Regions from separate parts of the Pseudarthrobacter sp. 1C304 genome, predicted to be linked through region 2. Evidence: riboswitches for the same ligand, from Rfam matches in the RefSeq annotation. Region 2 holds a riboswitch; each other region holds the start of a gene.

Region 1 (9,525 bases), on a different contig from region 2:
AGCGCGCAGCGAGGCCACCGCGAATTCCTGCGGCAGCAGCTCTGCCAGGCTGAGCAGGTCCTCTTCGTTGGCGCCGTAGCCGTGCAGGAACACCAGGAGCGGCTTGCCGGCGCGCTCCTCCTCGGGCTTGGACCACAGGACGACAGGGGCGGGGAAGGCAACGGCGGAAGTCATGGCACCATTCTTACAGTTACCCGGAGGTAACAACCTACGGTGGCGTAGGTTTGCCGGAACAGGGCACGATATAAAGGTGAGCGAAACCCAAGCCGCGGAGAATTTTCCGGAGAACCCCGTCCCCCACCCCTGGACCCGCTATGTGGCCATGGGAGACTCCTTCACGGAAGGCATCGGCGACCCCGAGCCGGCGAGCCCAGGCGGACACCGGGGCTGGGCGGACCGGGTGGCCGAGGAACTGAGCCGCGGCCACGAGGGCTTTGCCTATGCCAACCTGGCTGTGCGGGGCCGGCTCCTGCAGCAGATCGTGGACCAGCAGCTGGCACACTGCCTGTCCCTCCGTCCGGACCTGGTGACGCTGTCCGCCGGCGGGAACGACCTGATCCGTCCCGGCGGGGATCCGGATGCCCTGGCGGAAAAGCTGGACTCGGTGGTGCAGATCCTCAGCCTGGCCGGCGCCACGGTGGTGCTGTTCAACGGCCCGGACACCGGGTCCTCGGTGCTAAGCCGTGTGCGCAGCAAAGTGGCCATCTACAACGAGAACCTCCGCACCGTCGCAGCCCGGCACGACGCCATCATCGCGGACATGTGGTCCCTGCGGCAGCTGGGCGATCCCCAGATGTGGGACGCCGACCGCCTGCACTTCTCACCCCTGGGCCATCACACCATCGCGGCCATGGTGCTGGATTCGCTGAACGTCGAGCACACCCTGGAGCCCCTCTCCCCCAAGCCCCTGCCACAGCAAAGCTGGCGGCAGGCGCGCTCCGGCGACCTGGTCTGGGCCCGCGAGCACTTTGTGCCGTGGGTGGTCCGCCGGATCCGGCAACGGTCCTCCGGCGACGGCGTGACGGCCAAGCGGCCCCTTCCCGGGCCGGTCTTTGGCCCGGGAATGCCGCTCGGCTCGGGCGAGGGCCCGCCGGCCTCCGAGGAGCCGGTGCGTTCCTGACCGCTGCCCCGGGCACGCTGCGCGGAACGTGGGCGTTAAGCTGAAGAGACACTTCCTGAGAGGCCCGGTACCGTGAGCAACTTGTTCCTTTGGATCATCATCTTGTCATTCCTGATCCCCATCGCGATGCGCTACTACAAAAGGTCGGTGCGCGGGCGGGACCAGAACCAGGGCATGCCGGGCGGCTTCCCGGGCCAGGGCGGGCAGTTCCCCGGCGACCAGCCCGGCTACGGCGCCGGCCCCTACCCGGGCCCGCAGAACAAACAGCCGCGCGACGGCATGACCCAGCGGGACTACTTCGGGGCCTTTGGCCAGCTCGGCGCCCCGCGGCCTCCCGCCCCGCCAGCCAACCAGCAGTATCCGGGCCAGCCATACCAGTCCCCCGTCCCCTATGAGGACAGCCCGGGCTACCCCGGCAACCAGCCGCAGCCATTCCAGCAGCAGGCGCCGCAGCAGTTCGACGGCCAGCAGCCCGGCGGGCAGATGCCGTCGGGCCCCGCGGTACCGCCGCCGCCGTCGCCGTCGGCCCCGCAGGGCTACCGGGCACGCAGGCTCGCCGAACTGGACCAGAAGTACAGCGGGGGCGAGATCACCATGGAGGACTACATGGCCCAGCGCGACGAGATCATGAAGGGCTGACCTCCCAGACACAACAACGCGGGGTCACTCCCGGTCCATCCAGCAGGCGCTGATGGACCGGGAGTGACCCCGCGTTGCTTTTGGCGGGCGGGTGGTCAGTCGACCTGGGGGAAGCCGAGGTCGATCACCGAGGTGGACGGGTCCGGCCAGCGGGTGGTGACCACCTTGCCGCGGGTGTAGAAGCGGATGCTTTCCGGGCCGTACATGTGGGTGTCGCCGAAGAGCGAGTTCTTCCAGCCGCCAAAGGAGAAGGTCCCCACCGGAACCGGGATGGGCACGTTGACGCCCACCATGCCGGCCTCGACGTCGAATTCGAACTGCCGCGCGGCGCCGCCGTCGCGGGTGAAGATGGCCACGCCGTTCCCGAACTCGTTGTCGTTGACCAGCTGGACGGCGTCGGCGTAGGTCTCGACGCGGACCACGGACAGGACCGGGCCGAAGATTTCGTCGTCGTAGACCTTCATGCCGGGCTTGACGTGGTCCACCAGGCTGACGCCGATGAAGAAGCCGTTCGAGTCGAAGGCCTGGTCCCGGCCGTCCACCACCACGGTGGCGCCTTCCTGCGCCGCGCCGGCGACGTAGGAGGCCACCTTGTCGCGGTGTTCGGCCGTGATGAGCGGGCCCATCTGCGAGGCGGGGTCCGTGCCGGGGCCGATCTTGAGCGTGGCCATCCGGGTGGTGATGGCCTCGACCAGGTCATCGGCGATGTTCCCGACAGCCACCAGCACGCTGACTGCCATGCAGCGTTCCCCGGCGGAGCCGTAGGCTGCCGAGACGGCGGCGTCGGCGGCCATGTTCAGGTCCGCGTCCGGCAGGACCACCATGTGGTTCTTGGCCCCGCCGAGGGCCTGCACGCGCTTGCCGTGGTCGGCGGCGCGCTTGTAGATGGACTGGGCGATCGGCGTCGAACCGACGAAGCTGATGGCCTTGACGTGCGGGTGCTCCAGCAGGACATCCACGGCTTCCTTGTCACCGTGCACCACGTTGAGCACACCGGCGGGCAGCCCGGCCTCGGCGAACACCTGCGCAATGAAGTTCGCCGAGGACGGGTCCTTCTCGCTGGGCTTGAGCAGCACGGTGTTGCCGCAGGCCAGGGCGCTGCCGATCATCCACAGCGGCACCATGGCCGGGAAGTTGAACGGCGTGATGCAGGCAACCACGCCCACCGGCTGGCGGACGGAGTGGACATCGACGCCGCCGGCCACCTGCTCGGAGCGCTCACCTTTGAGCATGTGGGACAGGCCGGTGGCGAATTCGATGTTCTCCAGGCCGCGGGTGATCTCGCCCTCGGCGTCGGAGAGGACCTTGCCATGTTCGCTGGTCAGCAGGGCAGCCAGTTCGGGCCGGCGCTGCATCAGCAGTTCGCGGACCTTGAAGAAGATGTTGGTGCGCTTGGCGAGGCTGGTGGCGCGCCAGCCGGGGAGGGCGGCGCGGGCGGCGGCGATGGCCTCCTCGACACGGGCCGCGGAGGCCAGTGCCACCTCTTTTTCCTGTTCGCCGGTGGCCGGGTTGAACACCGGGCCATAGCGCTCGGCGTCGGACACCAGGGCGCCGTTGATGAAGTGCGGAATGCGTTCCATGGGAGTTCTCTTTCTCAGAAAGGGGGCTACTTGGCCGCGTCGAGGGAGCCGTCGACCAGCTTGACGATCGCGGAGCAGTCGATGCCGGACTGGCCGGAGTCGATCAGGCGCTGGAAAAGCTGCTGGACGTGCTCGCCGATTTCCAGCGGGGTGCCGGTGTCGCGGGCTGCGCTGATGGCCAGTCCAATGTCCTTGTTGGCCAGTTCGGTGGTGAAGGTCGGGGCGAAGTCGTTGTTGGAGGCCGCGGTGGGGACCACGCCGGCCACCGGGTACCACGTGCGCAGGGCCCAGCTGTCGCCGGAGGAGACGGACGCGATGTCCCAGAAGACCTGCTTGTCCAGCCCGAGCCGGTCGGCCAGGACGGCGCCTTCCGCGGTGGAGGCGAGGTTGATGAAGAGCATGAGGTTGTTGCAGATCTTGGCGGCCTGGCCCGTGGTGGCACCGCCGGTGGGGATGATGTTGGCGGCCATCGGCTTGATGTACTCGGTGGCCTCGGCCACGGCGCCGGCTTCGCCGCCGATCATGAAGGTCAAGGTGGCGGCCCTGGCGCCGCTCATGCCGCCGGAAACCGGGGCGTCGACGAAGCGGAAGCCGGCGGCAGCGGCGGCGTCGTGCAGGGCCTGGGCGGAGGCGATGTCGATCGTGGAGGAATCCACCAGCAGCGTGCGGGTGTCCGCGTGGGCCAGGACGCCGTCCTCGCCGAGGTAGACGGCGCGGGCGTGCTCGCCCTTGGGGAGCATGGTGAAGACGACGTCGGCGCCGTCGACGGCGTCGGCGATGCTCGCGGCGGGTTTGACGCCGCTTGCCTCCGCGGCGGCCACGGCCTCGGCGTTGAGGTCGAAGCCGCGGACGTCGTGGCCGGCCTTGGCGAGATTGACCGACATGGACCCGCCCATGTTCCCCAGTCCGATCCAAGCGATTACTGCCATGGCATAAGCTCCTTTGCTTTGCGTCGTTTTCCAGCGTCTTTGAGTGTCCAGCATCACACCCTGTTACAGTGCAATCAAGGCAAAAAATTACAGATGGTATGTGCATGGATGCACATTCCCGATTCCGAAGGAGTGCCGGTGGACCTGAGGCGGCTCCCGAGTCCTGACGATCTGCTGATCCTGCTGACGGTGGCCCGGCTGGGCAGGTTCAACGCCGTGGCGGAAACCCTCGGCACCACGCACACCACCATCTCCCGCCGGATCCTGGCCCTCGACAGGCAGCTGGGCGGGCGGACACTCGAGCGGAGCCCGCACGGCTGGGAACTGACGGACCTCGGCAACGAGGCGGTGGCGGCCGCAGAGGCCATCGAGGGAACCCTCGGCGCCCTCACCAGCAGCATCGCGCAGTCCGGCGACGCCCTCTCGGGCCTGGTCCGGATCAGCACCCCGGACGGCTTCGGCGCCGGCTTCGTCGCGCCCGCCCTTGTGCTTCTGCAGCGGGAGCACCCGCTGCTCAACGTTGAAATGCTCAGCGCCACCCGCAAGGTCAGCCAGAACCGTTCCGGAGTGGACCTGGAGGTGGTGGTGGGCAACCTGGACGTCAGCAACGCGCAGACCATCTTCCTGTCCAACTATTTCCTCCGGCTCTACGCGAGCCCGCAGTACGCCCGGGAGCACGGGCTGCCGGGAACGCTCGACGACGTCCGGCAGCACGGCTTTGTCTCGTACGTCGAGTCGGCGCTGCAGGTCGCCGAACTGGGCCACCGCTCCACCCAGCTTCCCGTTCCCCGGTCCAGTTTCCAGGCCACCAGCATCTTCGCCCAGCTCGAGGCCGTCCGTCGCGGGGCAGGGATCGGCCTGCTGCCCAACTTCCTGGTGGTGGGCGACCCCGCGTTCCTGCCGGTGCTGCCCGACGACTTCCAGCGGCAGCTGCCCATCTGGGCGGTGGCACGCGCTGAGTCGCTGCGCTCGGCCCCCGTCCAGGCCGTTCTTGCCGCCGTCCGCACCGAAATTGCCGCCCGCCAGGCCGTCCTGGCAGGCTGAGCCGTCCTGGCAGGCTGAGCCGTCCTGGCGGGCTGAGAGCCTCTGCCCGAACGGACGGGCGAGAGCCAAACGGCAACAGCCCGGGTCCCGCAGTGCGGGGCCCGGGCTGTTGCCGTTGCTGGTGGTGCTGCTTATCTGTTGCTTGCCTACTTTCTTGAGGCGGCGAGCAGGTCCGCGGTGCCCTGGGCATCGGCGGCATCAATGTCGCGCAGCGAGACGCCGCGGGTTTCCTTGAGGAAGTACACCGCCACCATAGTCACCAGGCAGGCGCCGAGCAGGTAGATGGCCACCGGCGTCGAGGACTTGAACTGGCTCAGCAGGGCCGTGGCGATGATCGGGGCCATCGAACCGGCCACGATCGAGGTGACCTGGTACCCCAGGGAGACGCCGGAGTAGCGCATCCGGGTGGGGAACATCTCGGCCATGATGGCCGGCTGGCCGGCGTACATCAGGGCGTGGAACAGCAGGCCGATGGTGATGGCGGCGAGGATGATGAAGTCGTTCTTGGTGTCCATCATCGGGAAGGCGAAGAAGCCCCAGGTACCGCCCAGGATGGCGCCGGCCATGTAGACCGGCTTGCGGCCGAAGCGGTCCGACATGCGGCCCACCATCGGCACCACTGCGAAGTGGATGGCGTGTGCCACGAGCAGCAGCAGCAGGATCCGGGAGGTGTCCGTCTGGACGATGACCTTCAGGTAGGTGATGGAGAACGTGACCACAAGGTAGTAGAGGATGTTCTCCGCGAAGCGCAGGCCCATGGCGGTGAAGACGCCACGCGGGTAGCGGCGGAACACTTCGGCGACGCCGTAGCCCTTCTTCTCTTCGGTAACTTCCTTCTGGGCCTCCAGGAAGATGGGGGCGTCGGTGACCTTGGTGCGGATGTAGTAGCCCACCAGGACGATCACGGCGGAGAGCCAGAAGGCCACGCGCCAGCCCCAGCTGAGGAAGTCAGCGGAGGACAGGGTGGCGGAGAGTGTGAACAGCACGCCGGTGGCGAGCAGGTTGCCCAGCGGAACGGCGGACTGCGGCCAGCTGGCCCAGAAGCCGCGGGACTTGCTGGGGCTGTGCTCGGCGACGAGGAGGACAGCGCCGCCCCATTCGCCGCCGACGGCGAAGCCCTGGGCGAAGCGCAGGAAGACCAGGAGGGCCGGAGCCCAGTAGCCGATCTGCTGGAAGGTGGGGAGGCAGCCCATCAGGAAGGTGGAGACGCCCACCAGGATGATGCTGAGCTGGAGCAGCTGCTTGCGGCCGAACTTGTCGCCGAAGTGGCCGAAGACAATGCCGCCGATGGGGCGTGCAACGAAGCCGACGGCGTAGGTCAGGAACGCGGCGATGATGCCGTCCAGTTCGGTGCCGGAGTTCGGGAAGAAGATCTTGCCGAAGACCAGGGTGGCGGCGGAGGCGTAGAGGAAGAATTCATACCACTCGACCACGGTGCCGGCCATGGAGGCCGTTACTACTTTTTTGAGGCCGGACGCTTTGACGTCTTCCTCTTCCGGACGCCTGGCGGCGGCGTTTTGCGTACTCATTTCGACTCCTTTGGCGTCTCCGTCGACGCCCTATGGAACTCTGGGCAATGGGATACCTGTGATTTGTGACACTGGGGCATCATTCCCAACGAGTATGGACGCTCACGCCCTGGGCCTCAACGGCCATTAGTGCAGAGCCCATCTGCAAAATTGCACACGTGCGCCCCGGCGGCACACGCCCGGCTAGCCGAAGAAGTGCTGCCTGAGCTGGCTGCTGAGCTGGCCGATCTCGGTCAGGAAGCCGTCGTGCCCGATCGGCGCCTCGATGGTGTGCACGGCCACCTCGCCCGGCAGCGCGTCGGCCAGCGCGCGGGTCTGCGCGGGAAAATACAGCCGGTCCGAGTCGACGGCGGCCAGCAGGAATTGCGCCGTCGCCGGGGCCAGTGCCTTCGCAAGGGGGCCGCGGCCGCGGGTGACGTCGTGGCTCATCAGGGCCTCGGTGATGGCAATGTAGCTGTTCGCATCGAAGCGGCGGACCAGCTTGTTGCCCTGGTGGTCGAGGTAGCTCTCCACCTGGTAGCGCCCGCGCCCGGCGAGGGAGCCGGCTTCCAGCGGGGCCTCCGCGCCCTGGGCCTTCCGGCCGAACCGTCCGTCCAGCTCCGCGGCGGAGCGGTAAGTGATATGCGCTATCCGCCGGGCCAGGGCCAGGCCCGCTTCCGGCTGCTGCCCGCCGTAGTAGTCCCCGCCGTTGAAGTTCGGGTCCTGCCGGATGGCCAGGGTCTGGGCCTGGGCGAAGGCAATCTGCTCGGCGGTGCTGCTGGCGCCCACCGAAAAAACGCCGCAGCGCCGCACCCGGTCCGGATAGCTGACGGCCCATTCGAGGGCCCGGGCCCCGCCCAGCGAGCCGCCCAGCACGGCGTGCCAGGCGCGGATTCCGAGGGCATCGGCGAGCCTGGCCTCGGCCGCCGTCGTGTCCCGCAGGGTGACCAGCGGGAACCGGGAGCCCCAGGGCCGGCCGTCCGGCGCCGCCGTCGACGGCCCGGTGGAGCCGTAGCAGCCGCCCAGAATGTTGATCGAGACGACGAAGTACTTGTCCGTGTCCACGGGGGCGCCGGGGCCGGCCAGCTGCTCCCACCAGCCCGGCTCCTCGCTGGCGCCGCGCGTGACGTGGGTATCCCCCGTCAGGGCGTGTTCGATCAGGACCGCGTTGGTGGCCTCCGGGTTGAGGGTTCCCCAGGTTTCGTAGGCCAGCGTGACGTCCGGCAGCCGGGCACCGGATTCAAGCTCCAGGTCGCCGATCCGGACGTACTGGACTGTGCCGTCCGGCGCCGCTGTGGCGGGGAGGGCGGTGGTGGTGCTGGCAGGGGCACCCTGGCGGGTGGCGGCAATCGTCATGTGTAGACCTAACTTCGCGCTTGCCCACCGTCAGCTGACCGGCAGGCCAGGTCTTCACCCGGGGCACCCCGCCGCAAATGGAGGGTTGCCGGCCAGCAAGCCGGGGCTGTCGCTGGCACTCATGACCTGCACTGAGTTTACGAAAGAGGGCGGCGATGTGGCGAAGATTGTGACTTCCATGTGACGGCTGCCCCCTCCCGGCCTAGGCGTCCTTGGCTGCCCGGAACCCGGCTTCGAGGTCGGCCAGGATGTCGTCGATGTGTTCCAGGCCGACGGAGAGCCGGACGAGGCCCGGGGTCACCCCGGCCACCGCCTGCTGTTCCGCCGAGAGCTGGCTGTGGGTGGTCGACGCCGGGTGGATGACCAGCGAGCGCACGTCGCCGATGTTCGCCACGTGGGAGTGCAGCTCCAGGGCATCGACGAAGCGTTTGCCTGCCTCCGCTCCCCCGGCGAGGTTGAAGGCCACGACGGCGCCGGTGCCCCGGGGGCCGTACTGGCGCCCGCGTTCGTACCAGGGGCTCGATGGCAGCCCCGCATAGGCGACCGATTCGACGTCGTCCCTGGCCTCGAGCCATTCAGCCACCCGGGTGGCGTTGGCGACGTGCCGTTCCATGCGCAGGCTCAGGGTCTCGATGCCCTGGGCGATCAGGAAGGCGTTGAACGGCGAGACCGCCGAGCCAAGGTCGCGCAGCAGCTGGACGCGGGCTTTGAGGATGAAGGAGAGGTTGGCGCCAAGGGCCCCGTCCGCGCCGAGGTCCCGGGCGTAGACCAGCCCGTTGTAGGTGGGGTCCGGGGTATTGAAGCCGGGGAACCGCTCCGGGTCCCTGCCGAAGTCGAAGTTGCCGGAGTCCACAATGACGCCCGCAATGGCGGCGCCGTGGCCGCCGAGGTACTTGGTGGCGGAGTGCACCACGATGTCCGCGCCCCACTCGATCGGCCGGATGAGGTACGGCGTGGAGAGGGTGTTGTCCACGATCAGCGGAACGCCGGCCCCGTGCGCCACCGCCGAGATGCCCCCGATGTCCAGCACGTCTTGGCGGGGGTTGGAGACCACCTCGCCGAAGAACAGCTTGGTGTTGGGCTGCACGGCGTCGCGCCACTGCGCCAGGTTGTCCGGGTCCTCGACGAAGGTTACGGAGATGCCGAACTTCTTCAGCGTGTGTGCCAGCAGGTTGTAGGTGCCGCCGTAGAGGCTGGGGCTGGCCACGATGTGGTCGCCGGCCTCGGCGATGTTCAGGATCGCGAAGGTCTCCGCGGCCTGCCCCGAGCTCAGCAGCAGCGCCGCGAGCCCGCCTTCCAGGCTGGCCACCCGCTGCTCGACGGCGTCCTGGGTGGGGTTGCCGATCCGC
Region 2 (9,525 bases):
TCTTCCATCGCGGTCAGCAGATCGTCCGTGACATGGTCCGAGCTGAGGATGTAGAACTCGGCGTTGACGAAGGATTCGGCCTCCCGGACGGCCGCCGCCATCGCCTTGATCGAGTCCGGGTAGCCCGGCAGGAGCTCCACTTCGTTGCCGTCCACCATGGGCAGCGAGCCCAGAGTCTTGTTCAGTTCGGCCGCGGACGCCACCCATTCGGGGCCATCGTATTGGCTTTCCGGCGCTGCCAGCTGGGAGGTGCCGGCGCGGACGCGGGTGTTCACGGCTTCCTGCTGCGCCCGGCGCTTGCGGGAGAGCCGGAAGTTGCCGAACAGCAGGAACAGGACCAGGCCCACGGCCGGAACGAAGAAAATGATCAGCAGCCACGCCATGGCCGTGGTGGGGCGGCGGTTTCCCGGAATAATGCCCAGCGCCAGCACCCGGATGGCCAGGTCGATAACGGCGAGGATCAGGATCACCCAGGACGGGAGCGACCCCGCCAGCGAAAACGGCCACAGCACAGGCGAACCCCTCAAGTTCCAGACCCGCGGAACAGTTCCGGAACGGGCAACTTTCAAATCCTAACCCGTCGCCGCCGCACTAAGCTGAAGCCATGACGCCTGCTGCTGCCGCCCCTGCCCCCGCCACGGTCCTGGTCTTCCTCGACCCCGCGTTCCAGGACGGCCGGCTGGCCGATTCCTCCAAGCCGCAGCTGATGGCGACGGACCAGGGCGCCACCCGCGGCGACGGTGTTTTCGAGTCGCTGCTGGCCGTCGGCGGGCAGCCCCGCAAACTCCAGGCACACCTGGACCGGCTGGCCGGATCCGCGCGGGTGCTGGAGCTCGACATCCCGGCGCAGGACGCCTGGCGCCGCGCCATTGCCACGGCCATCAGCGAGTACCGCAGCCAATCCGCACCCGCGGCCGGTGCGGCGGCCGACGACGAGCTGGTGGTCAAGCTGCTGGTGACCCGCGGCGTCGAAGGCGGCTCACCCACGTGCTGGGTCCAGGCTTCCGCCACCAGCCCGGCAGGCAGACGGCAGCGTGAAACCGGCGTCGACGTCATCCTGCTGGACCGCGGGTACGACAGCGAGGTCGGCGAGCGCGCCCCCTGGCTGCTCCTGGGCGCCAAGACCCTGTCCTACGCCGTCAACATGGCCGCGCTCCGGTACGCGCATGCCCACGGCGCGGACGACGTCATTTTCACCTCGGCGGACGGGCGGGTTCTGGAGGGCCCGACGTCGACCGTGCTGCTGGCGCACCTGGAGACCTCTGACGACGGAGCCGGCGGGGTCCGCACCATCCGGCGCCTCATCACCCCGCAGCTGGACAGCGGCATTCTGCCCGGCACGTCGCAAGGGGCGCTGTTCACCGCGGCCAAAGCAGCCGGCTGGGAACTGGGCTACGGCCCGCTGGAACCCCGCGACCTGTTCGACGCCGACGCCGTCTGGCTGATCTCGAGCATCCGGCTGCTGGCACCGGTGAACCACATCGACGGCAAGGAGATCGGCACGCCGGAACTCCGCCGGCAGCTCACAGAGGAGCTCAACGCGCTCTACGCCACCATCGAGTAGCCCTCCCCGCCTTCCAAAGCAACGCGGGGTCACTTGGCGCCCATCCGGGGCCTCCTGATGGGCCGTAGGTGACCCCGCGTTGCTGTTAGGCCGGGGACCGTTACTTAAGATGACGGCTGCGGCGGTGCCGGCCCGCGTCGCAGGTGTTACGTTCGTGGAGAGTAATGAGAACCGGCGCCAAGCCCTGACTGGCCGGTCGGCAACCCTCCCTTTCGCGGCGGGGTGCCTCAGGTGAATACTCGGCATATCGACCATTCGAGCTGCAAGCGTGAGAGAAAAGGAGATCCGTCATGCCTGACGCACCCGCTGGTTCCAGTAATAGAAACGGCGTGGCACCAGCCCCGTCCCCCGCAGGACCCGCCGAGGAGAAGCTGGCGTACCGCCTGTTTACCGGCCCCGATGACCGGGCGTTCTGCGAGCGCGTCTCGGCCGCCCTGGCCGAGGGCTACGTGCTGCACGGCAGCCCGTCCGCCACGTACAACGGCCTCAGCGTCATCGTGGCCCAGGCCGTGGTGCTGCCGGCGGCGATCGCGAGTGCCGACGCCGCCGTCGCCAATGCCGTGGACGATCTTGAGTTCGACGGCGAGGGCCACGCGTGAGCTACGCCGGGGACCTCACCCCGCAGGAGGCGTGGGCCAAGCTGGAGGACGGCGCCATCTTGGTGGACGTGCGCACCGAGGGTGAATGGGCGCACATCGGCATGCCTGACACAAAAGCGACGCGCAACGACCCCCTTTTTATCCAGTGGAACCTGGCCGGCGGCATCCCCAACACCCAGTTCGCAGAACAGCTGAAGCGGCAGTTGAAGCAGCAGGCCCCCGAGGACCAGGGCACGGAACTGGTCTTCCTGTGCCGTTCGGGCGCCCGGTCCGTGGCCGCCGCCATCGCCGCGACGGAGGCCGGCTTCACCTCCTACAACGTCCTTGAAGGCTTCGAAGGCGAACCGGACCGGCACGGCGACCGCACGGTCAACGGCTGGAAGAACCGCGGCCTGCCCACCAACCTCGGAAAGCACTAAGTGAGCTTCAACCCTGACGCCGCCGGCTGGAGCGCCGACACCCAGGCGGTCCGCGGCGGGCTCGACCGCACCAGCTTTCAGGAGACGGCCGAGCCGATCTTCCTCAACTCAGGCTTCGTCTACGAGTCCGCGGCCGCCGCGGAACGCGCCTTCACCGGCGAGGACGAACGCTTCGTCTACTCCCGCTACGGCAACCCGTCGGTGGCCACCTTCCAGGAACGGCTCCGGCTGCTCGAGGGCACCGAAGCCTGCTTCGCCACCGCCTCCGGCATGTCCGCGGTGTTCACCGCCCTCGGCGCCCTCCTGGCCGCCGGCGACCGGGTGGTCGCGGCCCGCTCGCTGTTCGGCTCGTGCTTTGTGATCCTCAACGAGATCCTTCCGCGCTGGGGCGTGGAGACGGTCTTTGTGGACGGCCCGGACCTGGAGCAGTGGCGTGCGGCGCTGGCGGAACCCACGACGGCGGTCTTCTTCGAGTCGCCGTCGAACCCCATGCAGGAGATCGTGGACATCGCCGCCGTGAGCGAACTGGCGCACGCGGCCGGCGCCACCGTGGTGGTGGACAACGTCTTTGCCACTCCCCTGCTGCAGCGCTGCGGGGAGCTCGGCGCGGACGTGGTGGTCTACTCCGGCACCAAGCACATCGACGGCCAGGGACGGGTCCTCGGCGGAGCGATTCTGGGCACCAAGGAGTTCATCGAGGGCCCGGTCAAGCAACTGATGCGCCACACCGGCCCGGCGCTCTCGGCGTTCAACGCGTGGGTGCTGGCCAAGGGGCTGGAGACCATGGCCCTGCGGGTCAACCACTCCTCCGCTTCCGCGTTGCGGCTGGCCGAATGGCTGGAGGCGCAGCCCGCGGTCGGGTGGGTCAGATACCCGCTGCTACCGTCCCACCCGCAATACGAGCTGGCCGCACGGCAGATGAAGGCCGGCGGCACGGTGCTGACCTTCGAGCTCTCCCCCTCGGGCGGGCGGTCGGCGAAAGAGGCGGCCTTCGCGCTCCTGGACGCGCTGCGGATCATCGACATCTCCAACAACCTGGGGGATTCGAAGTCCCTCATCACCCATCCCGCCACCACAACGCACCGCGCCATGGGGCCGGAGGGCCGGGCGGCGATCGGGCTCAGCGACGGCGTGGTGCGCCTCTCCGTGGGCCTCGAGGACGCCGAGGACCTGATCCGCGATCTGGGCCAGGCGCTCAAGCAGGTCTAGGGCGCGCCCACGGCCGATCCGGGCTCAGCCGGTTCCGCGGCCGCGGTCCCCTCCGTGGTCACCTCGACGGCCCGTTCGACGACGGCGGCGAGCCCGCCGGGGTGGAACGGCTCCCGCTGCAGCTGGGACCCGGAGCCCTCGGCGAGGATCCGGGCAACACCCTCGCGGGCCAGGTCCAGCTCGCCCTGCTCTTCGAGCACCGGCGCCACATAGTCCACCAGGGCATGGACCACGTCCGCGGCGGGGGCCGGGGTGAACGTGCCGAAGTCCAGCAGTTCCCCGCGCAATCCGCAGTTGCTGGCCTGCCAGGAGGCCATCCGCAGCAGCAAGGTCGGCACGGGGGCCGGATCGACGCCGTCGTTCCATTCCCGCGATGCCGACTCGACCAGCGCGCGGACCAGCACGGCGATCAGCGCCGCGTCCTCCGCCCTGAGGCAGACGTCGGCGACCCGCACCTCGACGGTGGGATGATGCCGGGCCAGCCGGACATCAAAGTAGACCATCCCCTCGTCCATCAGGACGCCGCTGTCCACCAGCCGGGTGATCAGCCGCTGGTAAATGGGCAGGCTGCCGAAGATCATGGTGGGCCCCGAGCCGGGCCAGCGGTTCCAGGCCTGCGTGCGGTAGCTTTCGAACCCCGTCTCGGCACCGTTCCAGTAGGGGGAGTTGGCGCTCAGGGCGATCAGGACGGCCAGCTTGTCCCGGATCCGGTCCATCACGGCCACGCCTTCCTCCGGGGACTCCACAAAGGTGTGGACGTGGAGGCCGCAGGTCAGCTGGTTCCGGACGGTGAGCCCGAAGCGCTGCTGCATGGTCAGGTAGCGCGGGTTGGGGGTCAGGTGGGTGGCGGCACCCAGGGGCGAGGTGGCCAGGGCCGCAACCCTGCCACCGTGCAACCGGGCGGCACGGTCCGCCAGCGCCCGGCCCTGCCTGAGCTGCCGGAGCAGCTCCGGGTAGTCCAGACAGGGACGGGTCTGGGTTTCAATCTGCTCGAGTTTGAGCTCATAACTGAAATCGGCACCGGGTTCGTGGACCGGCTGCTGGCCCGGGAGAACCTGCGCGGGGCCGTGTTTCGGGGGCACCAGGGCGGGCAGCATGACGTCGGCGAGCGCAAGCAGCATCCCCGTCTCGGGATCCACTATGAGCAGTTCTTCCTCCACACCGAAGGTCCGCATGATTCTATTGTGCGTCAGGAAGCCCCAAAACGGGTCCAACGGATTTTAGTCCTGGAAGTACTCGACCTTCGCGCCGATGGTGTTGAGCCGTTCGGCCAGGTCCTCGTAGCCGCGTTCGATCACGTAGATGTTCCGCAGTTCCGACACCCCGCGCGCCGCCAGCATCGCCAGCAGCAGGCATGCTGCGGGACGGAGCGCCGGCGGGCAGCCCACCTCTGCCGCCCGCCACTTGGTGGGTCCGTTGACGTAGATCCGGTGCGGGTCGAGCAGCTGCACCTGGGCCCCCAGCTTGTTCAGCTCGGTCAGGTAGATCGCACGGTTGTCGTACACCCAGTCGTGGATCATGGTCTGGCCCTGGGCGTTCGCGGCAATGACGGCGAAGAAGGGCAGGTTGTCGATGTTCAGCCCGGGGAACGGCATGGGGTGGATCTTGTCCTCCGGGGCGCGCAGCTCCGAGGGTTTGGTGGTGACGTCCACCAGCCGGGTGCGCCCGTTGCGGGCCAGGTATTCGCCGGACACTTCGAGCCGCTGTCCCATCTGCTCCAGCGTCGCCAGTTCGATCTCCATGAATTCGATCGGGACGCGGCGGATGGTGACTTCCGAGTCCGTGACAATGCCGGCGGTGATCAGGCTCATCGCCTCGATCGGGTCCTCGGAGGGGAAGTACTCAATGTCGACGTCGACGGCGGGGCGTCCGGTGATCTTCAGCGTGGTGGTTCCCACGCCCTGGATCTCAACGCCCAGCATCTGCAGGTAGAAGCACAGGTCCTGCACCATGTAGTTGGGGCTGGCGTTGCGGATGACCGTGGTCCCGCTGCGGTGGGCGGCGGCCATGATGGCGTTCTCCGTGACGGTGTCGCCGCGTTCGCTGAGCACGAAGGAGCGGTCGTGCCCGTCCGACGGCGGCGCCTGCACGGCGTAGAAGCCGGCTTTCGCGTCGACGCTGAGGCCGAACTGGCGCAACGCCTGCATGTGCGGCTGCACCGTGCGGGTGCCGAGGTCGCAGCCGCCCGCATAGGGCAGCCGGTACCCGCTGGATTCGTCCAGGAGCGGGCCCAGCAGCATGATGACGCTGCGGGTGCGGCGGGCCGCCTCGATGTCCATGGAGTCGAGGTCCAGCACGGCGGGGCGGCGGATCTGGAGGTCGTTCGCGTTGAGCCAGGTGCATTCGACGCCGATGCTGGTCAGCACCTCAACGATCCGGTTGACCTCCTCGATGCGGGCCAGCCGCCGCAGGGTGGTGGTGCCGCGGTTGATGAGGCTGGCGCACAGCAGTGCCACACCGGCGTTCTTGCTGCTGTTGACGTCCACTGAGCCGGACAGGGTGCGTCCGCCTTCGACCCTGAGGTGGGTCATGGCCGGCCGCCCCACCTTGACGATGCTCCGGCCGAGGATGGATTCAAGCCGCTGGATCATTTTCAGGCTCAGGTTCTGCTTGCCCTGTTCCATCCGGGCGATGGCGCTCTGGCTGGTGCCCAGCTCGGCAGCGAGCTGCCCCTGGGTCCAGCCCTTCTGGCCCCGGGCGTCGCGGAGCAGGGCGCCGACGTGTTCAGCGGTCTCTTGTGTCATGACCCGAAAATATCACGCATGATTTATTAACCCCGGGCATTGTGGCCGGAATGCCGCCAATGTCACACGGCTACCCGCCCCGTGCGATAACGCAGGATTCGATGGGCTGCTGCGGCTGGGCCGGTTACTGCTGGGACAGGAACACCATATTCCACGTTCCTGCCGCCAGGGCCGAGGCGACGGCGGCGCCGGCGATCAGCAGCCCGCCCAGGACTACCCAGGCGTCCAGTCCCGTGAAGACCGAGGCCCGGGCCCAGGTCCGGCGCGAGTTGCCGAAGCCGCGGGCCTCCATGGTGACCGCGAGCCGGGAAGCGCGCCGGACGGCCTGCACCAGCAGCCCGAAGCTCTGCCCCAGGGTGGCCCGCAGCCGCTGCAGCGGGTTCCCGTGGGACCCCACGCCACGGGCACGTCGGGCCATGCCGATGGTCTGCCACTCCTCGGCCATCAGTCCCACCAGCCGGAGGGCGGCGAGCGTGCCGAGGACGAAGCGGTGCGGCAGCCTGGCTTTCTGCGCGAGCGCGTCGGCCAGGTCCGTGGGATCCGTGCAGCTCATCAGCAGCACAGCCGGCAGCGCAATGGCCAGCCCGCGCAGCATAAACCCGAGTCCCAGTTCAAGGGACCCTTCGCTGATCGACCAGATCCTGGCGTCGAGGAGGATCTGCCCGCTGTCCGGCGCCAGGATCGTGGTGCTCCAGCCACCCAGTGCCGCGGCCAGGATCAGCGGCCAGCCGCGCTGCCAGAGCAGCCCGAGGGTCAGCCCGGCCAGGGGAAGGAGCGCCAGTTCGAAGGCGAGCGCCACCGAGGCGGACACCCAGTCGATGGACAGGGCCAGCACCATGGTGATGAGCGTGACGGCGCCGAATTTGGCCAGCGGGTTGGCGCGGGCCAGCACGGCGTGGTTGCCGCGCAGGGTCAGTTCCTGCCTCATGGCGCAACCTTCCCCGGTTCGCGGCGTCCCGTGTCCACGCCGTCGGGCGTCCGTTGTTCCGGGGCGCGGAGGCTCAGCCGCGTGCCGCCGAGGACTTCGCTGAATTCCGCGTCGTGGGTCACCGAGACGACGGCGGTGCCGCTGTCGAGGAGTTCGGAAAGGAAGGAGGCCAGCTCGGCCCAGGTGTTGGCGTCCTGGCCGAAGGTGGGCTCGTCGAGGACCAGCACCTGGGGGTGGGCGGCGAGGACGGTGGCCACGGACAGCCTCCGCTTTTCGCCGCCGGAGAGTGTGTAGGGGTTGGCGTCCACCAGCTCCGTCAGCCGGAGCCGCTCCAGGAGCTCGTCCACGCGGTCCCCGCCGCGGCCTAGGTGCTTGGGGCCGAACATCAGCTCATCAAGCACCCGTCCGGTGACGAACTGGTGCTCGGGTTCCTGGAAGACGGTGCCGATCCGGGAGATCAGCTGCTGGGCCTTCCACCGGTACGGGTCGATTCCGGCGCCGGCGCTGAGGTCATAGGTGGCGGACACCGTGCCGGAGACCGGTGCCAGCAGGCCGGCGAGGGTCAGGGCGAACGTGGATTTCCCCGACCCGTTGGGGCCCGTGATGGTCAGCGCCTCGCCGGCGCGGACCTGGGCCGCGATGCCGGACTGCACGGGTTCCGGCGGAACGGGGCGGAATCCCCCGCGGAGCCCCGCGCGCCGCGGCCTCTCCCGCGAGACGGCAAGGTCCTCCGCGGCGAGCAGCAGCTGCCCGGCCGGGCCGGCGCTGTCCGGGCCCGCGGACAGCACAGTGCGCGCCCGGGTGGGCGGCACGTAGCCGGGCACCCAGACGCCGGCGGCAGTGAGCATGTCCCGTGCCTGTGCCAGCACCTGGTCGGGCGGGCCGTCGATCAGCACCGCGGAATCCGTGGCCGATCCCGGCCGCAGCACCACGATCCGGTCCACGAGGTCCTTCCAGACCGAGACCCGGTGCTCCACCACCACCAGGGTGGCCCCGGTCTTGTCCAGGGTCCGGCCCACAGCGTCCCGCACGTCCAGGACCCCGGCGGGGTCCAGGTTCGCGGTGGGCTCGTCGAGCAGGATGAGCCCGGGGCGCATCGCGAGGATGCCCGCCAGCGCCAGCCGCTGCTTCTGGCCCCCGGAGAGGGCCGACGTCGGGTGGTCCAGCGGCAGCCGGCCCAGCCCGACGTCGTCGAGCGCTTCCGCCACGCGGGGCCAGATCTCAGCCGGGGGCACGGACAGGTTCTCCGCGCCGAAGGCCACGTCGTCACCCAGGCGTGAGAGCACCACCTGGGTTTCCGGATCCTGCTGCATCAGGCCGGCCCTGCCGCGCCGGGCCCGCGGCGCGGCACCGTCGATCAGCAGGCTGCCGGTCTCGTCCGCGTCCTCGGCAGTGCTCCCGGCAGCCGGGTCACCGCCGCCATCACCTGAGGAGCTGTCGCCCAGAACCCCGGCCAGGGCGTGCAACAGCGTGGACTTGCCGGCGCCCGAAGGCCCCAGGAGCAGCACACGCTCCCCGGCCCGGATGTCCAGGTCGAGTCCGCTGATGGCGGGGCGGGTCCTGCCGGCATGCCGCCAGCCCCAGCCCCGCGCGGTGATCGAGGCCGGGCGGACCCCGCTGCCGGCGGACGTGCTGTGTGCTGTCATCAGGAGAAGACGGGCTCCGTGGCCGCCTTGCGGGAGGCGAAGGAACTCAGCACCCCGGTGCGTGCCAGGCCGCGGGTGGCCAGCCAGGACAGCCCGCCGGCGATCACGGCCCCGGAGATTGCGGTGAAAATGATGTAGGCCAGCTTGTCGCCGCCGGCGTACGCAATGTTCCAGCCCCACGGCATGAACGAATCGTTGAGGCCGCAGAACAGCCCGGCGCCGGCGCCGGCCAGCAGGGACACCGGCAGGTTGAACTTCCGGTAGGCGAACGCGGCAAACACCAGTTCGGCGCCGAGACCCTGCAGGATGCCGGATATAAGCACCGTGGTGCCGTACTGCGAGCCCATGATCAGCTCGCCGGTGGCGGCGACGGCTTCGCAGAACAGGGCGGCGCCCGGCTTGCGGATGATGAGCAT
Region 3 (9,525 bases), on a different contig from region 2:
AAGGAGGGCCGCGAGGCCCGCCGCAAGCAGCTCCTCAAGAACGTCTCGCTGACCGGCGGCGTGCTGCTGGCCGCCGTGGACACCAACGGCCGCCCCAGCCTGGCCTGGCGCGCCGAGCACCTCGCCGCGGACGCCCGGAAGAGCGCCGGCCACCTCGCCGCCGATGTCAAGAAGACCACCAACAAGCAGCTGAAGAAGGCCGACAAGGCCGTCCGCAAAGCCGTCGACCACACCGCCGGGGCCTAAGACGGCAATGACAGGCACCACCCCCACCGCAGCTGCCTCCTCTGCTCCGGCCGGCGCGGCCCCGCACTGGCGGGCGCCGTTCGCCGGACAGCCCGTCGACGCGACAGTCACCGTGCCGGGATCGAAGTCCCTGACCAACCGCTACCTTGTACTGGCAGCCCTCGCCGACGGGCCCTCGCGGTTGCGCGCTCCCCTGCACTCCCGGGACTCCGCCCTAATGATCGGGGCGCTGCGGCAGCTCGGCGCCACCATCACGGAGGTTCCGGGCGACGGCGCGTTCGGCCCCGACCTGGCGGTGACTCCCATTCCGGCGGATGCCCCCGCGGCCCGGACCTCCATCGACTGCGGCCTGGCCGGAACGGTGATGCGGTTCGTGCCGCCCGTCGCGGCCCTGCGCCGGGGCGTGGCCGTGTTCGACGGCGATCCGCATGCCCGCCAACGCCCGATGGGCACCATCATCGAGGCGCTGGCCGGGCTGGGCGTCTCCGTCAGCGCGGCCGACGGCGGTCCGGCGTCGTCCCTGCCGTTCGCTGTGGAGGGCGCAGGTGTTGTCCGCGGCGGTCACCTCGTCATCGACGCCAGCGCCTCCTCCCAGTTTGTGTCCGCCCTGCTCCTTGCCGGAGCCCGGTTCACCGACGGGCTGCACCTGGAACACCGCAGCGCCGGCAACCCCGGCCCTGTCCCCAGCCTGGACCACATCAACATGACCGTGGCCGTGCTCCGCGGCGTGGGCGTGGCCGTGGACGATTCCCGGCCGAACCACTGGGTGGTCTCCCCCGGCCCCATCCGCGCCTTTGACCTCCGGATCGAGCAGGACCTCTCCAACGCGGGACCTTTCCTGGCGGCAGCCCTGGCCACCCGCGGCACCGTCCGCATCCCCAACTGGCCCGCCCCGACCACCCAGGTCGGCGATCTGTGGCGCAGCATCCTCACCACGATGGGTGCCACCGTCACGTTCACGGACGGGACCCTCACCGTCACCGGCGGCCCCGAGATCAAGGGCGCCGACTTCGATGAGACCTCCGAACTGGCCCCCACGGTAGCGGCGCTCTGCGCCCTGGCCTCGGGGCCCTCGCGGCTGAGCGGCATCGCCCACCTCCGCGGGCACGAGACAGACCGGCTGGCCGCGCTGGTGGCTGAAATCAACCGCCTCGGCGGGGACGCCGAGGAAACCAGCGACGGCCTGGTGATCCGGCCGGCGCCCCTGCACGGCGGCGTCGTCCACAGCTACGCCGACCACCGCATGGCCACAGCCGGCGCCATCCTCGGCCTGGCCGTGCCCGGCGTCGAGGTCGAGGACATTGCCACGACGGCCAAGACCATGCCGGACTTCCCGCAGCTGTGGGAGGCCATGCTTGCCCAGGGCGCGCCCGGGACGGCAGCCGCGCAGACGGCCGCCACGCAGAAGGACACAACCGGTGGCACGCAGCACTGACTCCTGGGACGAATCGGACGTCCGGATCCGCCCCAACAAAAAGGGCACCCGGCCCCGCACCAAGGACCGGCCCGCCCACGAGGACGCCGTCACCGGACGGATCATCACCGTTGACCGCGGGCGCTACACCGCCGTCGTGGACGAAGGCCTTCCCACGGAACGCAAGATCATTGCCGCCCGCGCCCGGGAACTGCGCCGCAACCCCGTGGTGGCCGGCGACTTCGTCTCTCTCGTCGGGGACGTCAGCGGCGAGCCCGACACCCTGGCCCGGCTGGTCAAAATCCAGGACCGCCGGACGCTCCTGCGGCGCAGCGCCGACGACACCGACCCGATCGAGCGGGCCGTGGTGGCCAATGCCGACACGCTGGTGATCGTGGTGGCGGCGGCCAATCCGGAGCCGCGGACCGGGTTCATCGACCGCGCGCTCGTGGCCGCGTACGACGCCGGGATCGAGCCGCTGCTGCTCGTCACCAAGGCCGACGTCAAGGATCCCGCGGAACTCCTCGCCAATTACCGGCACCTCGGGTTCCCGGTGATCATCTCCAAGACCGCGGATTCCGCCGCGTCCGGCATTGACGCCCGCTCCGACGACGGGTTGTCCGCCCGGCTGGACAAGGACGCCGTGTCGCAGCTGCGCGCCCACCTCGACGGCAAGGTCACCGTCATGCTGGGCCATTCCGGCGTCGGGAAGTCCACCATGGTCAACGCGCTGACCGGCGCCGAGCGGGCCACCGGCGGCGTTAATGCCGTCACGGGCCGCGGCCGCCACACGTCGTCCTCCGCGCTTGCCCTGAAGGTCAACGATGCGCCCGCGGGCAGCTGGATCATTGACACACCGGGCATCCGCTCCTTCGGCCTGGCCCATGTGGACCCGGACCGGATCATGCGCTCCTTCCCGGACCTCGAACCCGGGACCGACGACTGCGAGCGGGGCTGCAAGCACGACTCCACGGCCGTCAACTGCGGTGTGGACGCGTGGGTGGCCGCCGGCCACGCGGGCGAATCCGGCCCGGCCCGGCTCGCTTCCCTCCGCCGCCTGCTGGGAACGGACCCGCGGATGGAAGCACAGGACGTCAAGGAACTGGGCACCGTCTCGTAGCGGGCAGCGGTGCCGCCTACCGCGCCCCTGCGCGGTTTGACGGTAGTTTGGAACCATGAGTCAACCCGCTTCGAGCTACAACGATGACCTGCGTCTTGCCCATGTGCTGGCAGATTCCGTAGATTCCCAGACCATGAGCCGCTTCAAGGCACTCGACCTTCGGATCGAGACGAAGCCGGATCTGACCCCGGTGACCGACGCCGACAAGTCCGCCGAGGAGGCCATCCGAGGCCAGCTGTCCCGTTCCCGCCCCCGCGACGCCGTGCTTGGCGAAGAGTTCGGCAGTTCCGGGCACGGCTCCCGCCGCTGGATCATCGACCCGATCGACGGGACCAAGAACTTCGTCCGCGGCGTCCCCGTCTGGGCCACGCTGATCGCCCTCGTCGACGAAGGCGAGCCGGTGGTCGGCGTCGTGAGCGCCCCCGCTTTGGGCAAACGCTGGTGGGCCGCCAAAGGTGCCGGCGCGTACACCGGCCGCTCGCTGGCGGCCGCCACCAGGCTGAGGGTCTCCAACGTCTCCCAGCTCTCGGATGCCTCGCTGTCCTACTCCAGCCTGGGCGGCTGGAAGCAGCGCGGCAACCTTGACGAGTTCATCGGCCTCACGGAGGAAGTCTGGCGCACCCGGGCCTACGGCGATTTCTGGTCCTACTGCCTCGTGGCCGAAGGTGCCGTCGACATCGCCTGCGAGCCCGAACTGAACCTCTACGACATGGCCGCGCTGGTGCCGATCGTCACCGAGGCCGGCGGACGCTTCACCTCCCTCGACGGCGAGGACGGCCCCTTCGGCGGCAACGCCCTCGCCACCAATTCCATCCTGCACTCCGAGGTCCTCAAGCGCCTCAACCCGGGACTGGACGACCTCCTCTAGCTCACCACCTCCAAGGATTCCCCAACCTCCCCATAGGAGCCTGTCCTCGACGGCGGCCCCACAGCCCGCCGCCAAGGTAGGGCATCTTTTTGGGAGGAGAGCAGCCTTGTCTGACACCGTTCACGCCCCGGTCCGCGGCGCTGCCGCAACAGCCGGGGCAGCCGGGGCACCCGGAACCGGGCCGGCGCTGCTGGTGCTGGTGGCGAAGTACCGGGACCTGGACCTCGAATCAGCCGCGGCCCTGCACGCGGCGGCCGCCGGGCTCGCACCGCACCTTGTCGCCGGCAGCACAGCCGTGGCCGCGTCCGTGGTCCTCGCCACCTGCAACCGGTTCGAAATCTACTGCGATGTCACCGCCGCGGCGGCGCGTGCGGCCGCCCGGGCAGATGTCCTCGGCGCGATCCACCGCTGCTCGGGGCTGCCCCGGAACCTCGTGTCGGCCCTCTTCGGGGAACTCCAAGGGGCCGCGGCCGCCGAACATCTTTTGGCCGTGGCCGCCGGCCTGGACTCGGTGGTGGTGGGTGAACGCGAGGTGGCCGGCCAGGTCCGGCGGGCGCTGGCCGCGGCGCAGGCCGCCGGAACGTCCAGCGGCCGGCTGGACCGGCTGTTCCAGGCCGCATCCCGCACGGCAAAGGACGTGGGGGCGCAGACGGCACTCAGCAGCGCAGGCGCCTCCATCGCCTCCGTTGCCCTGGACCTAGCCGCCGGGACCAGGCCGTCCGGGATCGCGGGGGCGTCCACCGTCCTCGTCGGAACGGGCGCCTATGCCGGCTGCCTGGCGGAACTGCTGAGGAACCGGAAATGCTCCGCCGTCTCCGTCTTCTCCCACTCCGGCCGCGCAGAGGCCTTCGCCGCGGCCAGGGGCGGCCGCGCACTCTCCGCCAGCGACCTGCCCACGGCAGTTGCCAACGCCGACCTCCTCATCGGCTGCAGCGGGGCGGGAGCCCGCATCGACGCCGCCGCCCTCGGCCGGTGGCGCGCGGACGCGGCGCATCCCCTCACCGTCATCGACCTGGCACCCAGCCATGACTTTGACCCCCGCATGGCGGACCTGCCCGGGGTGGAGGTCATCACGCTGGACTCGGTCCACCGCAGCGCTCCCCCGGCGGACGCCGAGGCCCTCCGCTCAGCCCGGGCGCTGGTCCGGCAGGCCGCCTGCCGTTTCAACGAACTGGACGCCGTCCGCGGGGCGGATGCCGCCGTCGTCGCCCTGCGCGGGCACCTCGAGGGGCTCCTCCGCAGCGAAATGGATCGCGTCAGCACACGGCACGGCGGGGACGTCCCGGCGGAGGAGGTTAACCGCGCCCTGCGGCACCTGGTGCGGCGGCTGCTGCATGCCCCGACGCTGCGCGCCCGGGAACTCGCCGCCGCCGGCCGGCAGGACGATTACACGGCGGCGCTGGACGCGCTGTTCGGCCTCAGCATTGCGGCCGCCGCGCAGACGCCGGGGGTTCCGGCGTAACAAACCGCTTCATAATCAGAGCGCGCCTTTCCGCCGGAAGAGCGATTGTCCTAGGCTCGAGAACAGGTCACGAGTGCCAGCGCTAAACCCCGGTTTGCTGGCCGGCAACCCTCCATTCGCGGTGGGGTGCCCCGGGTGACGACCTGGCCGGTCCGGAGCGGACCCGGCAAGCGCGGATCCCCGGTGCGTGGGGTCCTTTTCCAGCGAGGTCCCATGACTACTGCCACTTTCCCTGCCCCTGCCGCACTCCAGGCCGGCGGCCTTGCCCCGTCCGATGCGCGGTTCGACGTCGCCCGCCAGCCGCTCGCCGCTGTCACCGGGGCCGAGATCCAGGCACCGCTGATCCAGGGCGGCCACGTCCGGTACGCCAACCTGGACTACGGCGCGTCCGCCCCGGCCCTGTCCGTCGTCTCGGCCTACCTCAACGAGATCCTGCCCTACTACGCCAGCGTCCACCGCGGGGCCGGCTACGCCTCCCAGATCAGCACCTCCGTCTACGAAAACGCCCGCACGACCGTCCGCGACTTCGTGGGCGGGCGGCCGGACGATGCGGTGATCTTCACCCGGAACACCACCGATTCCCTGAACCTGCTGGCTGGCTGCCTTCCCGCCGCCGGCGGCGGTGAGCCCACCGGGGAGGTGCTGTACCTCGACATCGAACACCATGCCAACCTCCTGCCCTGGCAGCGGGTGCCGCACCGCAGCGTCATCGCCGCGCCGACCCTCGCCGGGACGCTGGAACTGCTCCGCGGCGAACTCGCCCACGGCGGCGTCAGTCTCCTGGCCGTCACCGGCGCCTCCAACGTCACCGGCGAGGTCCTGCCGGTCCGGGCCCTGGCCGCCCTGGCCCATGAGTACGGCGCCCGGATCGTCGTGGACGCCGCACAACTGGCCCCGCACCGGCGGATCGACATTGCCGCGGACGACGTCGACTACCTCGCCTTCTCCGGCCACAAGCTCTACGCGCCGTTCGGTGCGGGGGTCCTGGTGGGCCGTCCCGACTGGCTGGACGCCGGCACCCCGCACCTGGCCGGCGGCGGCGCCGTGCAGGACGCCCGCCTCGACACCGTCAGCTGGACCACGGGCCCGGCCCGGCACGAAGGGGGCTCACCCAATGTGCTGGGCGCCGCCACGCTGGCCCGGGCCACCCAGGTGGTGGCCGGCCTGGACCAGGACCAGTGGCACGCGCACGAGAACGCCATCCGGTCCTTCCTGGTCGAGGGCCTCGACCGGATCGACGGGGTGACGGTCCACCAGATCTTTTCGGACAGCGCCACCTTCGATGCGCCGGCAGGCAGTGGTCCCGCCAGTGGTCCCGGTAACGGGCCGGGCACGGGCACGATCGGCGTCGTCAACTTCTCCGTGGCAGGCTACGATGCCGGCCTGGTGGCGGCGTACCTGTCGGCGGAACACGGCATCGGCCTGCGCGACGGCCGGTTCTGCGCCCACCCCCTGCTCCGGCGCCTGGGACTTCCCTCCGGCTCCCTGCGGGCCAGCTTCGGGCTCGGGTCCCGGCTGGAGGACGCCCAGCGGCTGCTCGCGGGGATCCAGGAACTGCGGCAGTCCGGCCTCGGCTGGGACTACGTGGTGGACTCCGGGCGCTGGGTGCCCGCCAACGACACCCGCAGCTACCCGCACTGGGCGCCCAACACACCCGGGACGGCCGGCGCCGCCCCCTGCTCGCAAAACTGACACCCCGCAGGCTGATGTTCCCGCGGTATGACCGCCGTTCCATGGCAGGGTGTGAAAAAGGTGCGGTAAATTCGAAAGGTACCCATCCGGACCTGCCGAAGGAGAGCGCCCGTGGCACGCGGCGGCCCCAAACTGCATCACGAACGGCGCCACGAGCTGGGTCAGAGCTTCCAGGACGGCGGGGAGCACTATGACCGCGTCCGCCCGGGCTACCCCAGCGACTCGGCGGACTGGCTGATCCCCGCCGGCGCGCACGACGCAGCGGACCTGGGCGCCGGCACCGGGAAGTTCACCGCGCTGCTGGCCGGACGCGGCCTGCACACCGTGGCGGTGGACCCCTCCGCCGACATGCTGGAACAGCTCCGGCGGGCGCTCCCCGGCGTGGCCGCCGTCGAAGGCACTGCCGAACAGACGGGGCTGCCCGCCGCGGCGTTCGACGTCGTTACCGTTGCCCAGGCCTGGCACTGGTGCGATCCGCTGCTGGCCAGTACCGAGATCGCCCGGATCCTCCGCCCGCACGGCGTCCTGGGCCTGGTCTGGAACCAGCTGGACACCTCGGTGCCCTGGGTGCACCGGCTTTCCCGCATCATGCACGCCGGGGATGTGCACAAGCCGCACTTCCGGCCGCCGCTCGGTCCGGAATTTACGGGGCTCGACAGCCACCTCACCCGCTGGGAGGACCCGGTGCGCACCGCCGACATCATTGAGTTGACCAAGTCGCGCAGCTACTATCTGGCAGCCAGCGACGCGGTCCGCGCCAAGGTGCTGGGCAACCTCGACTGGTATCTGCACGAGCACCTGGGCCACCGCCCGGGGGACGTCCTCCTGCTTCCATACCTGACACAGAGCTGGCGGGCCGTCCGGGCCTGAACCGGCTGGGATCTGGTTTCGGTCTTGGCAGTGACCGCCAACCCCGTCCTGCTGTGGCTTGCCTTCTCCGGCGCCGCCTGACGGTAGGCTGGACGCTGTGAAGACCAGCCCGCCCTCCTCCTCGATCGAGGACTACGTCAAGGTCATCTACTCCTTCACGGAGTGGCAGGACAAGCCCATCACCTCCACACAGCTGGCCCAGCGCCTCGGCGTCGCGAACTCCTCGGTATCCGAGATGGTCCGGAAGCTCAAGGACCAGGGCCTGGTGGACCACCAGCCGTACAGCGCCATCACCCTCACGGCCGACGGCGTGCGGCTGGCCTTGTCCATGGTCCGGCGGCACCGGCTCATAGAGACTTTCCTCGTCCGCGAACTCGGATACCGCTGGGACGAAGTCCACGACGAGGCCGAGCTGCTGGAACACGCCGTGTCTGACACGTTCATTGACCGGATGGCCGCCAAGCTCGGCAACCCGGTGCGGGATCCCCACGGCGACCCGATCCCTGCCGCGGACGGCTCCGTGCACATGCCCGCGGCCCACCGGATGAGCGAACTCGACGAAGGCCACACCGGCCTCATCACCCGGATCAGCGACGACAACCCCGAGCTGCTGCGCTACCTTTCCGCCGAGGAGATCGCACTGGACGACGACGTTGAGGTTCTGGGCCGCAAGCCCTTCGGCGGCGCCCTGGTGGTGCGCATCGGCTCCGGCGGGGCAGGGCGCGAGTTCGACCTGGCGGAAGAAGTCGCCGCCGCCCTGTGGGTCCACAGCGCGGCGGCCCATCCGGGCTGCAGCCTTGAGCGCAGCTAACGGCTGGCGGGCGTGGACGGCAGTCGCCGTCGGCGGCCTCGTCGGAACGGAACTGCGCTACGGAGCCGGCGTGCTCTTCCCTGAGACGGCCGGGGCCATCCCCTGGACCACCCTGGCGATCAACGTCGCCGGAAGCTTTGTCCTCGCAGCGCTCACCACCGTCTGGATCGCCCGGCCGAAGACCGCCTTCTGGCTGCGGGCGGGGCTCGGGCCGGGGCTCCTGGGGTCGTTCACCACGTTCTCGGCGGTGGTGTACGCCGTCGACCAGCTGTACCGTAGCGGCCTCCATGCCAGCTGGGTGGCCTACCTGGTGCTTTCACTGGTCCTGGGGCTCGGCGCGGCGGCCGCCGGCTGGAAAACCGGCAAGGCGCTGGCCGACCTGGGCGGCGGTGCACCATGATCACGCCGCTGCTGGTGGGGGTCTTCGGCGTCGTGGGCGCCCTGCTGCGCTTCGCCGTCGACTCCTGGTTTGCCCACCATCCGGGGCGGCATCCGCACTGGCCCTGGGCCACGCTGGCCGTCAATGCGACCGGTTCCTTCATCATCGGCGTCGCGATGGGGGCGACCGGCCAGCTGGGCCTGGGCCCCGAATGGCACGCGGGCATCGCGACGGGGCTCGCGGGCGGGCTCACCACCTTCAGTTCCTGGACCACCGCCACCGTACGGCTGGCGGCCGAAAACCGGTACCGGGCGGCCGCCCTTAACGTTGCCGCGAACCTGGCACTGGGCCTGGCGGCGGCAGCGCTTGGCCTGGCACTGACCGGACGGTAAGGGGCCCGGTGACGGGTGCCCCGGGGCACGTCGGGGCCCGTCCCATCACGTATCGTTGAAGGATGGTTACCCGACGCGAAGCAGCCCAGATCCTCGATATTCCGCTGGAAATGGCGCACCGTCACGGCATCCCGTCCCGCCTGAGCGAGGCCGAACTCGCAGAATTCCTCGACAACCCGCCGGCCTGGCTGGTGCAGTCCAAGGCCAACCGGACGGGCAAGCGCCCGGTCTGGGTCCAGCTGACCTGCGCCGTCTGCGGCTTCTCCGAGGC

Evidence for each region. Region 2 has a riboswitch for S-adenosylmethionine ahead of ACTWQD_RS15915 (DUF1737 domain-containing protein). Riboswitches for the same ligand answer to the same signal wherever they lie in the genome.
Region 1: another riboswitch for S-adenosylmethionine. It lies ahead of metX (homoserine O-acetyltransferase MetX); the one in region 2 lies ahead of ACTWQD_RS15915 (DUF1737 domain-containing protein).
Region 3: another riboswitch for S-adenosylmethionine. It lies ahead of ACTWQD_RS04320 (aminotransferase class V-fold PLP-dependent enzyme); the one in region 2 lies ahead of ACTWQD_RS15915 (DUF1737 domain-containing protein).

What each region holds. Positions count from the first base shown of each region.
Region 1 is NZ_JBQQCH010000004.1:143,811-153,335, forward strand. It holds gene ACTWQD_RS10150 (alpha/beta hydrolase) at 1-174, opposite strand, end outside; gene ACTWQD_RS10155 (SGNH/GDSL hydrolase family protein) at 323-1,120, shown strand; gene ACTWQD_RS10160 (hypothetical protein) at 1,193-1,759, shown strand; gene ACTWQD_RS10165 (CoA-acylating methylmalonate-semialdehyde dehydrogenase) at 1,855-3,339, opposite strand; gene mmsB (3-hydroxyisobutyrate dehydrogenase) at 3,366-4,268, opposite strand; gene ACTWQD_RS10175 (LysR family transcriptional regulator) at 4,413-5,312, shown strand; gene ACTWQD_RS10180 (MFS transporter) at 5,459-6,841, opposite strand; gene metX (homoserine O-acetyltransferase MetX) at 7,025-8,176, opposite strand; SAM riboswitch class IV at 8,188-8,303, opposite strand; gene ACTWQD_RS10190 (bifunctional o-acetylhomoserine/o-acetylserine sulfhydrylase) at 8,379-9,525, opposite strand, start outside.
Region 2 is NZ_JBQQCH010000009.1:142,939-152,463, forward strand. It holds gene cls (cardiolipin synthase) at 1-512, opposite strand, end outside; gene ACTWQD_RS15910 (aminodeoxychorismate lyase) at 605-1,564, shown strand; SAM riboswitch class IV at 1,725-1,839, shown strand; gene ACTWQD_RS15915 (DUF1737 domain-containing protein) at 1,894-2,163, shown strand; gene ACTWQD_RS15920 (rhodanese-like domain-containing protein) at 2,160-2,582, shown strand; gene ACTWQD_RS15925 (O-succinylhomoserine sulfhydrylase) at 2,583-3,791, shown strand; gene ACTWQD_RS15930 (glutamate--cysteine ligase 2) at 3,788-4,966, opposite strand; gene ACTWQD_RS15935 (UDP-N-acetylglucosamine 1-carboxyvinyltransferase) at 5,012-6,535, opposite strand; gene ACTWQD_RS15940 (energy-coupling factor transporter transmembrane component T family protein) at 6,660-7,463, opposite strand; gene ACTWQD_RS15945 (ABC transporter ATP-binding protein) at 7,460-9,109, opposite strand; gene ACTWQD_RS15950 (ECF transporter S component) at 9,109-9,525, opposite strand, start outside.
Region 3 is NZ_JBQQCH010000002.1:48,527-58,051, forward strand. It holds gene ACTWQD_RS04295 (DoxX family protein) at 1-246, shown strand, start outside; gene aroA (3-phosphoshikimate 1-carboxyvinyltransferase) at 254-1,681, shown strand; gene rsgA (ribosome small subunit-dependent GTPase A) at 1,665-2,780, shown strand; gene hisN (histidinol-phosphatase) at 2,836-3,648, shown strand; gene ACTWQD_RS04315 (glutamyl-tRNA reductase) at 3,755-5,110, shown strand; SAM riboswitch class IV at 5,176-5,289, shown strand; gene ACTWQD_RS04320 (aminotransferase class V-fold PLP-dependent enzyme) at 5,324-6,802, shown strand; gene ACTWQD_RS04325 (class I SAM-dependent methyltransferase) at 6,914-7,672, shown strand; gene ACTWQD_RS04330 (metal-dependent transcriptional regulator) at 7,770-8,483, shown strand; gene ACTWQD_RS04335 (fluoride efflux transporter FluC) at 8,470-8,883, shown strand; gene ACTWQD_RS04340 (fluoride efflux transporter FluC) at 8,880-9,254, shown strand; gene ACTWQD_RS04345 (hypothetical protein) at 9,317-9,525, shown strand, end outside.